2 regions of the Klenkia sesuvii genome follow, and region 2 is predicted to be linked to the other one. Evidence: predicted binding sites of a transcription regulator. Region 2 holds the regulator's gene; the other holds the start of a gene.
What was found. Region 2 encodes LexA, which represses DNA repair genes until DNA is damaged. Its sites were predicted from a motif close to TCGAACANNTGTTCGA; they were not measured.
Positions count from the first base shown of each region.

Region 1 (5,560 bases), on a different contig from region 2:
GACGCTGCGGTCGGCCAGGGCCTCGTAGCCGCTGGTGCGCAGCCAGCGGAGCACGTTGTGCGCGGCGAGCACGCCGTCGACGCTGGGCGAGGTGGCCAGCACGAGGCTGTGGCAGCCGCTGACGACGCGACGCATGAGCGGGGTGGCCAGGCCCGCGCCGCAGTCGGTCACCATGACGGCGAAGTGCCGGAAGACCGCGTTCATCGCCTGCACGTACACCTCCTCGGTGAGCGCGGCGCTCTGCTCGGGGTCGCGCCCGCTGGGCAGCACCCAGGCGCCGTCGGCGGAGCGCGCCAACGCCCCCGCGAGCACCTCGAACCGGCCGGGGTCACCGGCGGCGGCGAGCTCGTGCACCGAGGCCTGCAGCGGGACGCCGGTGCGCAGCGCCAGCGACCCGAAGGTGGTGTCGGTGTCGAACAGCAGCACCGGGTCCTGGCGGTGCCGGGCGACCGTGCTGGCCAGCAGCACCGACAGGGTGGTCTTGCCGACCCCGCCCTTCAGCGCGATGACCCCGATGCGGCGGGGTGAGGGGACGGGGGTGCCCAGGTAGCTCGACCAGGCGGCGAGGTCGGCGGCCGACGGCGTCGGCTCGCCCTCGGCCAGCCCGCGGCCGAACAGCCGTCGGCGGGGGGCCGGGCGGGCGGCGTCGAGCCCGGCCACCCCGGGGTCGAGGTGCGGTGCGGAGTGCTGGCCGGAGTACGGGAGCGGGGGGTACGGCGAGCTCACGGTGCCAGCAGCTCCTCGGACCTCATGCCGCACAAGATACGTCGCCGCCGGGCGGCCCCGGGGCGCCGACGCACCCGTCCGGGTCAGGCCCCGAGGAGCAGCTCGGCGGCCCGTTCACCGATGGCCACGGCGGTCGCGGCCGGGCCGCGGGTGGGCACCGTCGGCAGCACCGAGGTGTCGGCCACGCGCAGCCCCTCGACGCCGCGCACCCGCAGCCGCTGGTCGACCACGGCACCGGGGTCGTCGTCGGGTCCGCTGCGGGCGCTGCCGGAGAGGTGGATGGCGGTCGCCAGGTGCGCCCGGGTCCAGGCGTCGAGGGCGGTGTCGTCGGCGAGGACGTCGTCGGGCAGGTCGGTGCGGGCGGCCACCAGCGGCGCCATGGCGGGGGTGCCCAGCAGGTCGGCGGCCAGCCGCACGGCCTGCCGCATGCGCCGGCGGTCGTCGGGGGTGGCCAGGTAGCCGTACCGGATGCGGGGCTGCACCGACGGGTCGGCGCTGACGAGGTCGATGCGGCCGCGGCTCTCCTGCGACTGGAGGGCGACGCCGAGGTAGAGGTCGTCCCGGGTGCGTGCCTGCTGCCACGCCCGGCGCAGGGAGGTGCCGCGCAGGGCGCGCACGGTGGCCAGCGGGCGGCGCAGCACCTCGGTGAGGCCCGACAGCGCATGGCCCTCGGCCCGCGAGAGCATCACCTTGCTGAACGGCTTGAGCCACGGCATGACCTCGAGGTGGTCGGCCGTGTTGAGCGCGGTGGTCAGCGGGAGCATGCCGCGCGGCATCGGGGTGCGGCGGGCCGGGGCGTAGGTGACGTAGAGGTCGGGGTGGTCGGTGGTGCCGGCACCCACGCCCGGGACGTCGACGACGACCTCGACCCCGGCCGCCCGCAGCCGGTCGGCCGGGCCGATGCCGCTGAGCATGAGCAGGTGCGGGGAGCCGACGGCACCGGCCGACAGCACCACCTCGCCGGCCCGGTGCTCGGTCCCGTCGGCGCAGCGCACGCCGACGGCGCGGCCGCGCTCCACCAGCACCCGGACGACGGGGCTGTCGCCGCGGACGGTGAGCCCCGGCCGGTCGCGGCGGGGGGAGAGGTAGGCCATCGCGGTGTTGACCCGCACGCCGTCGCGCACGTTGACCGGCACCGGGCCCACGCCGGGCGGGCCGTCGGCGTTCTTGTCCGGTTCGGCCGGGAAGCCCAGCTGCAGGCAGGCCGCGGTGAACGCGTCGGTGATCGGGTGCGGGTCGGTCGTGCGGGTCACCGGCACCGGGCCGGTGGTGCCGTGCAGGGGGTCGGCCTCGCTGCGCTCGAACGCCGCCCGCATCGGCTCCCACGCCCAGACCGGGTTGCCGGCGGCGACCCAGCGCTCGCAGTCGGCGCGGGTGGCGCGGATCCAGTAGGTGCCGTTGAGCGCGCTGGAGCCGCCGACCACCCGTCCCCGGGGCACCGGCCAGCGCAGGCCGTCGACCAGCTCACCGGTGAGGTCCCAGTTCGCCGGGTGCCCCGGCACGGCGGCGCCCATGGTGGCGGCGTCGCGGAGGGTGGCCGGGAAGTCCTCGGGACGGCGGTGGTCGGCGCCGGCCTCCAGCAGCAGCACGGTGCGGCCGGCGTCGACCAGCCGCGCGGCCAGCGCGCACCCGGCCGACCCCGCGCCGACGACGAGGACGTCGTAGCTGCTCACAGGCCCAGGACACCCGGCAGGTCGAGCCGGCGGACCTTGCCGGTGGACGTGCGCGGCAGCTCGTCGAGGGGGTGGGCGGACTTGGGCCGCTTGGCCGGGGAGAGGTGCTCGCGCGCCCAGGCGGCCAGGTCGTCGGGGGTCGCCGTCCCCACGTAGGCGGCGACCACGCGCTGGCCCCACTCGTCGTCGGGGACACCGAAGACGGCGGACTCGACGACGCCGGGGTGGGCGTCGAGGGCGGCCTCCACCTCGGCCGGGTAGACGTTGACCCCGCCGGAGATCACCAGGTCCTCGCGGCGCCCGTCGAGCCAGACGGTGCCGTCGGCGTCGACCCGACCGAGGTCGCCGACGGTCACGCGGTCGCCGTCCCACGCCTGCGCCGTCTTGTCGGGCGCGCGCCAGTACTCGAACCGGGCCCACGGCGGCACCGCGCACCACAGCTGCCCTCGCCCGTCGGTGGTGAGGGTGCGGCCCGGGCGGGCGCGACCCACGCTGCCGGGGTGGGCCAGCCAGTCGTCGGTGGTGCAGACGGTGAACTGCGCCTCGGTCGAGCCGTAGAACTCGTGGACGGCGCCCGCCGGCAGCGCGGCGACCACAGCGCGCTTGGTGGGCTCGGGGCAGGGGGCGCCGGCGTGGGCCAGCACGCGGAAGCTGGACCAGTCGACGTCCTCGCGCAGCAGTCGTTGCAGGTGGGTGGGCACGCAGAACGTCGTGGTCGGGCGCAGCTCGGTGATGACCCGGGCGGCCCGGGCGGCGTCGAACGGACCGGGCAGCAGCACCTCTCCCCCGGCCAGCAGCGTGTGGGTGGCGAACCGCAGCGGCGCGGAGTGGTGCAGCGGGGAGAGGACGAGGTGCCGGTCGGCCGGCCCGAACCCCCAGAGCTCGATCTCCTCGCCGGCCAGCGCCCGCGCGTCGTCGTCGGCGAGGACACCGGACCACACGCCCTTGCGGCGCCCGGTGGTGCCCGACGTGTAGTGCATCGGCCGGGCCAGCGGGAACGGCGTCAGCTCGGCCATCGCCTCACCCAGCAGCTGGGCCGGGTCGTCCCCCAGGTCGAGCGCGGGATCGGCGTCGGCGACGAGCTCGGCCCGCTCGGCGGCCGGCAGCGCGGGGTCGAGCACGACGGGGACGACGCCGCTGCGCAGCGCCCCGAGGACGGCGGCCAGCAGCGCCGGCGACGCCGCGGCCGACACCACGACCCGCTCCCCCCGACCGATGCCGCGGGCGGCCAGGGCCCCGGCCACGCGCCGCTGGTCGGCTTCGCTGTCGGCGGCCCGGACGACCGGCACCTCGCTGTGCACGCTCACCCCGGCAGCGTGGCACGCCCTACCGACGATTGCTGCGCCGGCTCCAGCTGCTCCACGACACGTCCTGGTTCAGCGGGTTGCCCAGGATCTCGGCGTCCCGCCGGCTCTCGCGGGCCTGGAACCAGATGTCGGCCGAGTGGGTCACCGCCGACCCGCGGCGCCGGACCGCGCGGTCCATCCACCAGCTCACCGCGAGCAGCGCGAGGAGGACGCCGGCGACGCAGACCCAGAACACCATGCCCGAGTGTGGCACGTGGGCCCACCCGCAGCCCGCTCCGCGCGCCATGGTGCACCCACCCACCGACACTCTTCGCCGCGCCCTCCGCGAGCCTGTGGACACGCCGCTGAGCTGCGGATACCTCTTGCTCGCGTCGTCTCGGCGCGGTATTGTTCGTACAGGTGTTCGAGTAGCGTGGAGGGGGTGATGACGGTGGACGGCACGGTGGTGGGCATGGTGGTCGGCAGCCGGTTCGGCCTCACCCTGGGCATCGGCCAGGTCGAGGTCTACGCCTCCGCCGCCGCCCGCGCCGCCGTCCTGGAAGCAGAACGCCTGGCCCAGGTCGCCGCTGGCTACCCCGACGAGGCGATCCACCGCCCGACCCGGCTCTCCGAGCTGCTGGTCGACCACGCCGACCGCGCCGGCATCCACGCCGTGCTGCGCGACGTCGCCGAGGCCCAGGCCGAACTGCACGCCCTGCAGGCCGCCGCCATCACCCGCCTGGCCGCCCTCCAACCCGGCACCACCGCACTCCCCGGCGCCGCCGACCATGCCGACGACAGGCCCGCCGATGACAGGGCCGCCGATGACTGGGTCGCCGACGAAGTCGCCGTCGTGCTGGGCATCGCCACCAGCTCGGCAGCCACCCTGGTGGGCAAGCAACGCGCCCTGGTCGACCAGCTCCCCCAGGTCTGGGCCGCCCTGGCCGAAGGCCGCATCGACGTCCGCCGCGCCACCGTGCTGGTCGACACCCTCGCCCACCGCAAGCACTCCGCCGGCGGCGCCCTGCCCGACGACGTCGTCGACCACGCCGCCCACCAAGGCCTGGCCTGGATCGCTGAGGGCATCGGCCCCACACCTCTGGCCGACCGCGTCGCCGGCGTGCTCATCGCCGCCGACCCCGCCGAAGCCGAGCGCCGCGCCGAACGCCGCCGAGCCAAGCAGAACACCACCACGGTGGGCACCGGCGACGGCCTGGCCACCTTCCGCAGCGACCACCTCGACGCCGACCACGCCGCCCAGATGCAGACCGTCATCGACGCCATGGCCGCCACCATGAAACGCAACGGCGACCGCCGCCCCATCGGCGTCCTGCGCACCCACGCCCACCACCAGCTCATCACCCGCCCCTGGCAGGCCCTCCCCGACGACGTCGCCGCCGCCCGCTGGAACCTCAACCTGCGCGCCGACCTCGCCGACCTCGACCACGAAGGCCCCCTCGGCACCGCACCGACGCCGACCGCGGCCAGCAGCGAAGACCCGGGCACACGCGACCCCGACGACCCCGACGACCCCGACGACCTCAGGGTCTGCGGGTCGGGCGTGGGCGCCATCGGTGGGCTACCGGTGTCCCCCGTCGCCGTCGCCGACCTCCTCGCCCGCGTCGACGCCCTCCTCCGCACCGGAACCCCCGGCCGCACGGGCGGCGGCCAGCTCACGGGCAACGTCTGGTTCCAGATCGTCGACGCCACCGGCCGACTGCGCGCCCTCACCACCCTCACCGAAGCCCGCGCCGCCCTCCGCCGCGGCACCGGCCTGGGCCCACCACCCGCCATCGACCGCTACACCCCCACCCCCGCCCAGATCCGCTTCATCAAGGCCCGCGACCAGCACTGCCGCTTCCCCGGCTGCCACCG
Region 1 is NZ_JBAPLU010000001.1:249,189-254,748, forward strand. Features, by position in the region: gene TEK04_RS01260 (MinD/ParA family ATP-binding protein) at 1-726, opposite strand, end outside; gene TEK04_RS01265 (GMC family oxidoreductase) at 810-2,399, opposite strand; gene TEK04_RS01270 (class I adenylate-forming enzyme family protein) at 2,396-3,706, opposite strand; gene TEK04_RS01275 (hypothetical protein) at 3,726-3,944, opposite strand; gene TEK04_RS01280 (HNH endonuclease signature motif containing protein) at 4,131-5,560, shown strand, end outside.
Region 1: a site for LexA is predicted at 4,098-4,113, ahead of TEK04_RS01280 (HNH endonuclease signature motif containing protein). Genes of this name have one in related genera too.

Region 2 (5,560 bases):
GGTCGATGAGCTGGCGCAGGCTGGTCTCGCGCTGCGGGGTGCCCACGGCGCCGCGGAAGTACTTCGTGGTGACGATGTTGGTGGCGTTGATCGACCACTCCGAGGGGAACTCCACGCCCCGCTGCTCGAAGTTGATCGACCCGTCGCGCCAGTTGGTCATGACGACGTCGCGCCGCTCCCAGGTCACCTCGTCGTAGGGGTGCACGTCGGCGGTGGTGAACACCCGCTCGACCGTGATGCCCTTGCGGCCGACGGCCTTGCCGTTGCGCTTGCGGCCGGACGAGATGCGGTCGGTGGTCTCGGTCAAGACTCCCCCTGGGGTTCGTGTGTCGACACCTGGCCGGTGGACCGGGTGCAAGGAGCGTGCGGAGCTGGTGGCGCGGTGACCGGACGACGTCGGGTGGGACACGAGCCGGTCGGAGGTGCATCGGGCGGCTGCGACGGGGAGGGCGCAGCACGCGGTCGGTGAGGTGGCGGGTCGGCGGTCAGTCGGCGGGGACGACGGCGCTGTGCGGGGCGGCGTGCGGGGCGGCTCCGCCGCGCGGGATGACTGGAGGCGGCAGGTCGGCCGAGGCGATCTCGGCCACCGAGGCCGCCTTGGCCCGCATCTCGGCGATCTCCTTCTCGAAGTCGGCCGCCGAGGTGAAGGAGCGGTAGACGCTGGCGAACCGCAGGTAGGCCACCTCGTCGAGGTCGCGCAGCGGGCGCAGGATGGCCAGCCCGACGTCGTGGCTGGGCACCTCGGCCGACCCGCTGCAGCGCACGGCGTCCTCGACCTGGGCGGCCAGCACCGCCAGCTGGTCCTCGTCGACCGGGCGGCCCTGGCAGGCGCGCCGCACGCCGGCGATGACCTTGGCGCGGTTGAACGGCTCGGTCACCCCGCTGCGCTTGACGACGGCGAGCACCGCCTCCTCCACCGTGGTGAACCGGCGACCGCACCCGGGACAGGAGCGGCGGCGACGCGTCGTCGCGCCCTCATCGGTCTCGCGGGAGTCGACGACCCGGCTGTCGGGGTTGTGGCAGAACGGGCAGCGCACCGGGTGGTCTCCTCCCTGCGACGGGCTCCCTGTGGACCCCGCGGGGGACATCCGGTGGACGACCTCGGGGAAACCTGGGGAACAGCATGTGGACGGAACGACATCTCTGTAACTACTAGATGTTGTGGTCAGACTAGCTCCGCACCCCTACAGGTGCGCAACTCCGTACCGGCGTGTCGTCTTCCCCGGACGCGTACCCGCAGGTGGACGCCACGGAGCACGCCAGCGGTCCCACCCGCCCCACGCCGACCACAGCTCCTGCCAAGACCGGGCACCGCACGTGGCACCGCCACGCCGGCGCGCTCGGCGGCGTCGCTGCGGGGTCACGGCAGCAGCAGCACCTGGCCCGGCACCAGCGAGGCATCGGTGAGCCCGTTGACCTCCTGCAGGGCGTCGACCACCGCGCGCGGGTCGACGTCGGGCGCGATCGACTGGGCGATCGACCACAGGGTGTCGCCGCTGTGCACCACGACGCTGGACCGCCCGGCCAGCTCGAGCGCCGGCTCGTCGGCCGACCCCAGCACCGCGGACCCGACGACCGCGGACACGGCCACGACGGCGCCGACCCCGAGCCCGGCCAGCACCCGCCGGCCGCGGCGGGTCAACCGCACCGGCGCCTGCGCGGCGCGCTGCGGCGGCTGTGCGATGCGCGGTCGGGCCACCGGCCTCGGTCGCAGTCCGACGACGTCAGCCGACCCCGGACGCAGCGGGAGCTTGGTTGCCCCACCCGCCGGGACCGTCGACGCCGCCACCAGCGCGCGACCGGCGGGGTGGTTGCCCCGGCGCCGGACGGCGGCGGGCGCCGGGGCAGGAGCGGGGGCAGGGGCAGGGGCAGGGGCAGGGGTAGGGGCAGGGACGGTGTGCAGGTGGGGCGCGGTACCGGCCATGGTGGGTCACTCCTGTCGCTCGTCCGGACCCCCACGCGGGGCCCGGCACGCTCGAACGGCTGTTCGATCGAACGTCTGTCCGATGTCTACCGCACCCCTCCGACAAAATCGAGATGACACGGGTGGAACTTCGAACACGTGTTTGAACTGGCGGCCGCGAGGCGTTACGGTGCGTACTGATCAACCCCTGATCGATCCACCGCTCGATCGACCTGGTCGGCCCACCGGTCCCCGGACCGCAGCCGGTCGACCGCACAGCACGGTCGCGCCACCGCGACCGACGAGGAGGACACGTGGCCAGCTCGGGAGACACCCCCGGCGGGACGAGCACCGGCAAGCGCACCGCGCGGTCGAGGGCGGGCACGTCCTCGACGTCCGGCACGGCCGAGGCCGACCGCGGCTCGGTGCGCGAGTTCCCCGAGCGCGGGGAGGCCGGCGACGGCCTCACGCAGCGCCAGCGACGCGTGCTGGAGGTCATCCGCGACTCGGTGGAGCGTCGCGGCTACCCGCCGAGCGTGCGCGAGATCGGCGAGGCCGTCGGGCTGTCCTCGGCCTCCTCGGTCGCCCACCAGCTGTCGGTGCTGCAGAAGAAGGGCTGGTTGCGCCGCGACCCCAACCGGCCCCGCGCGCTCGACGTCCGGCTGCCCGGCGACCACCCCGAGGCCGACCCCTCCGGCGCGGGCCTGGCGGCCACCGGGGCGGGTTCGGGCGTCGACGACCCCCGCGTCCCCGCACCGACCTACGTGCCGCTCGTGGGCCGCATCGCCGCTGGTGGGCCCGTGCTCGCCGAGCAGGCGGTCGAGGAGGTCTTCCCGCTCCCGCGGGAGCTGGTGGGCGAGGGCACGCTGTTCATGCTCAAGGTGACCGGTGAGTCCATGGTCGACGCCGCGATCTGCGACGGCGACTGGGTCGTCGTCCGCCAGCAGGCGACCGCGGAGAACGGCGAGATCGTCGCGGCCATGATCGACGGCGAGGCCACCGTCAAGACCTACAAGAGGCGGGACGGGCACGTGTGGTTGCTGCCGCACAACCCTGCCTTCGAGCCCATCCCCGGTGACGACGCCACGGTGCTCGGCCGCGTCGTCACGGTCCTGCGCCGGGTCTGACCCGGCGCCGGGTCGGCCTCCGTCAGCGCCGGCGGAGTCGGCCCACGCCGGCGACCAGCACGGCCGCGGCGACCACGGCGATCGCCCCGGCGGTCCACGGCGACAGGCGGGGCCGGGCCGGGTCGGTCGCCGTGCCGGCGACGGCCGGGTCGGTCCCTGCCGTCGCCGCGGCCGGGGACAACGCCCCCACGGCCGGCAGCAGGGTCAGTGCGGCCGGGAGACCCTCGCCGGTCACCAGCAGGCTGCGCCCGTCGGCGGCGAACGCGATCGCCTCGCCCTGGGGGGCCTCGGGCAGAGCCACCCGCACCGGCGGTGCGGCCAGCGCGCCGACGACGTCGGACCCGGCCATCGACCACACGTACGCGTCGGTGTAGGTCCGCAGCGCCAGCAGGGCGCCGTCGGGGCTGACGGCGCCACCGGTGACCATGAGCTGCCCCGCCCGACCGACCGGCCCGCCGGGGGTGCCGGTCAGGGTGAAGGACAGGTCGGCCACCTTCTCCATCGGCACGGCCGCCTCGGCGTCCAGCGCCTGGGCGGGGCGGTAGACGGCGCTGGCGCCGAGCACCTCCTTGGTCACCAGGTAGGGCGTGCCGTCCGGGGCCAGCAGCAGTGCCTCCGCGTCGTGCGGGCCGTCCGGGTAGGTCAGGCGGTACACCGGCGAGCTGCCGTCGGGGCGCAGGGCGATGAGGGCCACGGTGGTCCGGCCCAGACGGTTGTCCCCCGTGTCGGCCACCCACACCGTGCCGTCGGCTCCCAGCGCGAGGTCCTCGGGGTCGTAGGGGTCGACCGCGGCGGTCCGCTCGCCCACCACCGCGCACGCGCCGTCGAGCTCGTGCACCACCACCGAGTCCCCGCCGTCGTTCATCGCGAGGGTGGTCGACCCGGCGACCGCCAGACCCGACATCTCCGGCAACCGGGCGTCGGTCACCGAGCAGACGTCGGTGGGGTCGCCGAACAGGACCGTCTCCTCGGCGGCCGCCGTCTGCACCTCGGGTCCCGGGGACCCGGCGGCGAGGAACGAACCCGGCAGGAACGGCCCGGCCAGGACGGCGGCGCTGAGCGCGGCCGCGGTCAGCACCGACCGGGGCCACGACCGCCGGGCCGTGGCCTCAGGCAGCGGTTCGCCGTCGAGGAGCACGTACGAAGCGTGACAGCACGGTTGCGTCGAGTGCATGCACCACGCCCAGCAGGACCATGCCCACGGCAGCTCCCACGAGTGCATCGGTGACCCAGTGGAAGTTCAGCGCCACCATGGCCACACCCGTCACACCCGGGCCGACCACGGCGAGCAGCCAGAACGCGCGCTGCGCCGCCGCCGGCAACGCGAAGTCGACCGCCTGCCAGCGCGCCACACCCCACATCAGCACGGCGTTGGCCACGTGCCCGGAGGGGTAGGACGCGCCGTCGCGGTGGAAGAAGGACCCCGGGTAGGCGGGCGCGGTGCGGCCCGTGCCGTACTTGAACCCGTAGACGACCGCGGTCAGCAACACGAGGGCCACCAGCACCCGCACCAGGGGCAGCAGGCTCCGCCGGCGCACCGCGATCCACCCCACCAACCCGGCCAGCACCACGAGGATGGTGACCCGACCGCCGGCCTGGGTGAGCACCCAGACCGGCCAGTAGGCGGCGGAGTCGCGCAGGCCCCAGTCGCTGACCACCTCCGACACGCGCAGGTCCATCCGCTCCAGCGCGCCCCGGCCGAGCAGGTCGACGGTGACCAGCACCGTGACCAGCACGCCGAGGCCGACGGCCCACCACGCCGGCCGGCCGGGACCGATGACCGCGGGTGCGCGCCGAGCGGGCGCCTCGGCCCTCGGGGTGCTCACGCCGTCACGGTACCGCCCGGCCGTGACCTCCCCGTGACCTCGCTGAGCGCCGGGTCCGGTGGGACGGCGGGGACCGCACCTCAGGACCGGGCGGCGCCGAACTCACCGAGCGCGGCGGCCAGGGCGCCGTCCACCCGGGCGTGCAGCCGGGTGCCCTCGGCGCAGAACTCCTCGCTGAGCACCTCGCCGTCGGCGTGCACCCGGGAGACCAGGTCGCCCCGGTCGAAGGGCACGAGCACGTCGACGTCGACGTCGGGGTGCGGCAGGCGCCCGGCGATGACCTCCCGCAGCTCGGCCACGCCCTCACCGGTGGCCGCCGAGACCCACTGGGCCCCCGGCAGCGCCTGGCGGAGCGCCAGGACGTCGTCGGGCGCCATCGCGTCGACCTTGTTCACCACGACCAGCTCGGGCACCGCGGCCGCGTCGATCTCCGACAGCACCACGTGCACGGCGTCGATCTGGCCGAGCGGGTCGGGGTCGGAGCCGTCGACGACGTGCACCAGCAGGTCGGCGGCCGCCACCTCCTCCAGGGTCGACCGGAACGCGTCGACCAGCTGGTGGGGCAGGTGGCGGACGAAGCCGACGGTGTCGGTGAGCGTGTAGTCCCGGCCGTCGGGGGTCTGCGCCCGACGCACCGTGGGGTCCAGGGTGGCGAACAGCGCGTCCTGCACCAGCACGCCGGCGTCGGTGAGCCGGTTCAGCAG
Region 2 is NZ_JBAPLU010000012.1:66,593-72,152, forward strand. Features, by position in the region: gene TEK04_RS13045 (vitamin B12-dependent ribonucleotide reductase) at 1-307, opposite strand, end outside; gene nrdR (transcriptional regulator NrdR) at 486-1,037, opposite strand; gene TEK04_RS13055 (LysM peptidoglycan-binding domain-containing protein) at 1,361-1,699, opposite strand; gene lexA (transcriptional repressor LexA) at 2,218-3,030, shown strand; gene TEK04_RS13065 (hypothetical protein) at 3,053-4,168, opposite strand; gene TEK04_RS13070 (phosphatase PAP2 family protein) at 4,140-4,856, opposite strand; gene hflX (GTPase HflX) at 4,937-5,560, opposite strand, start outside.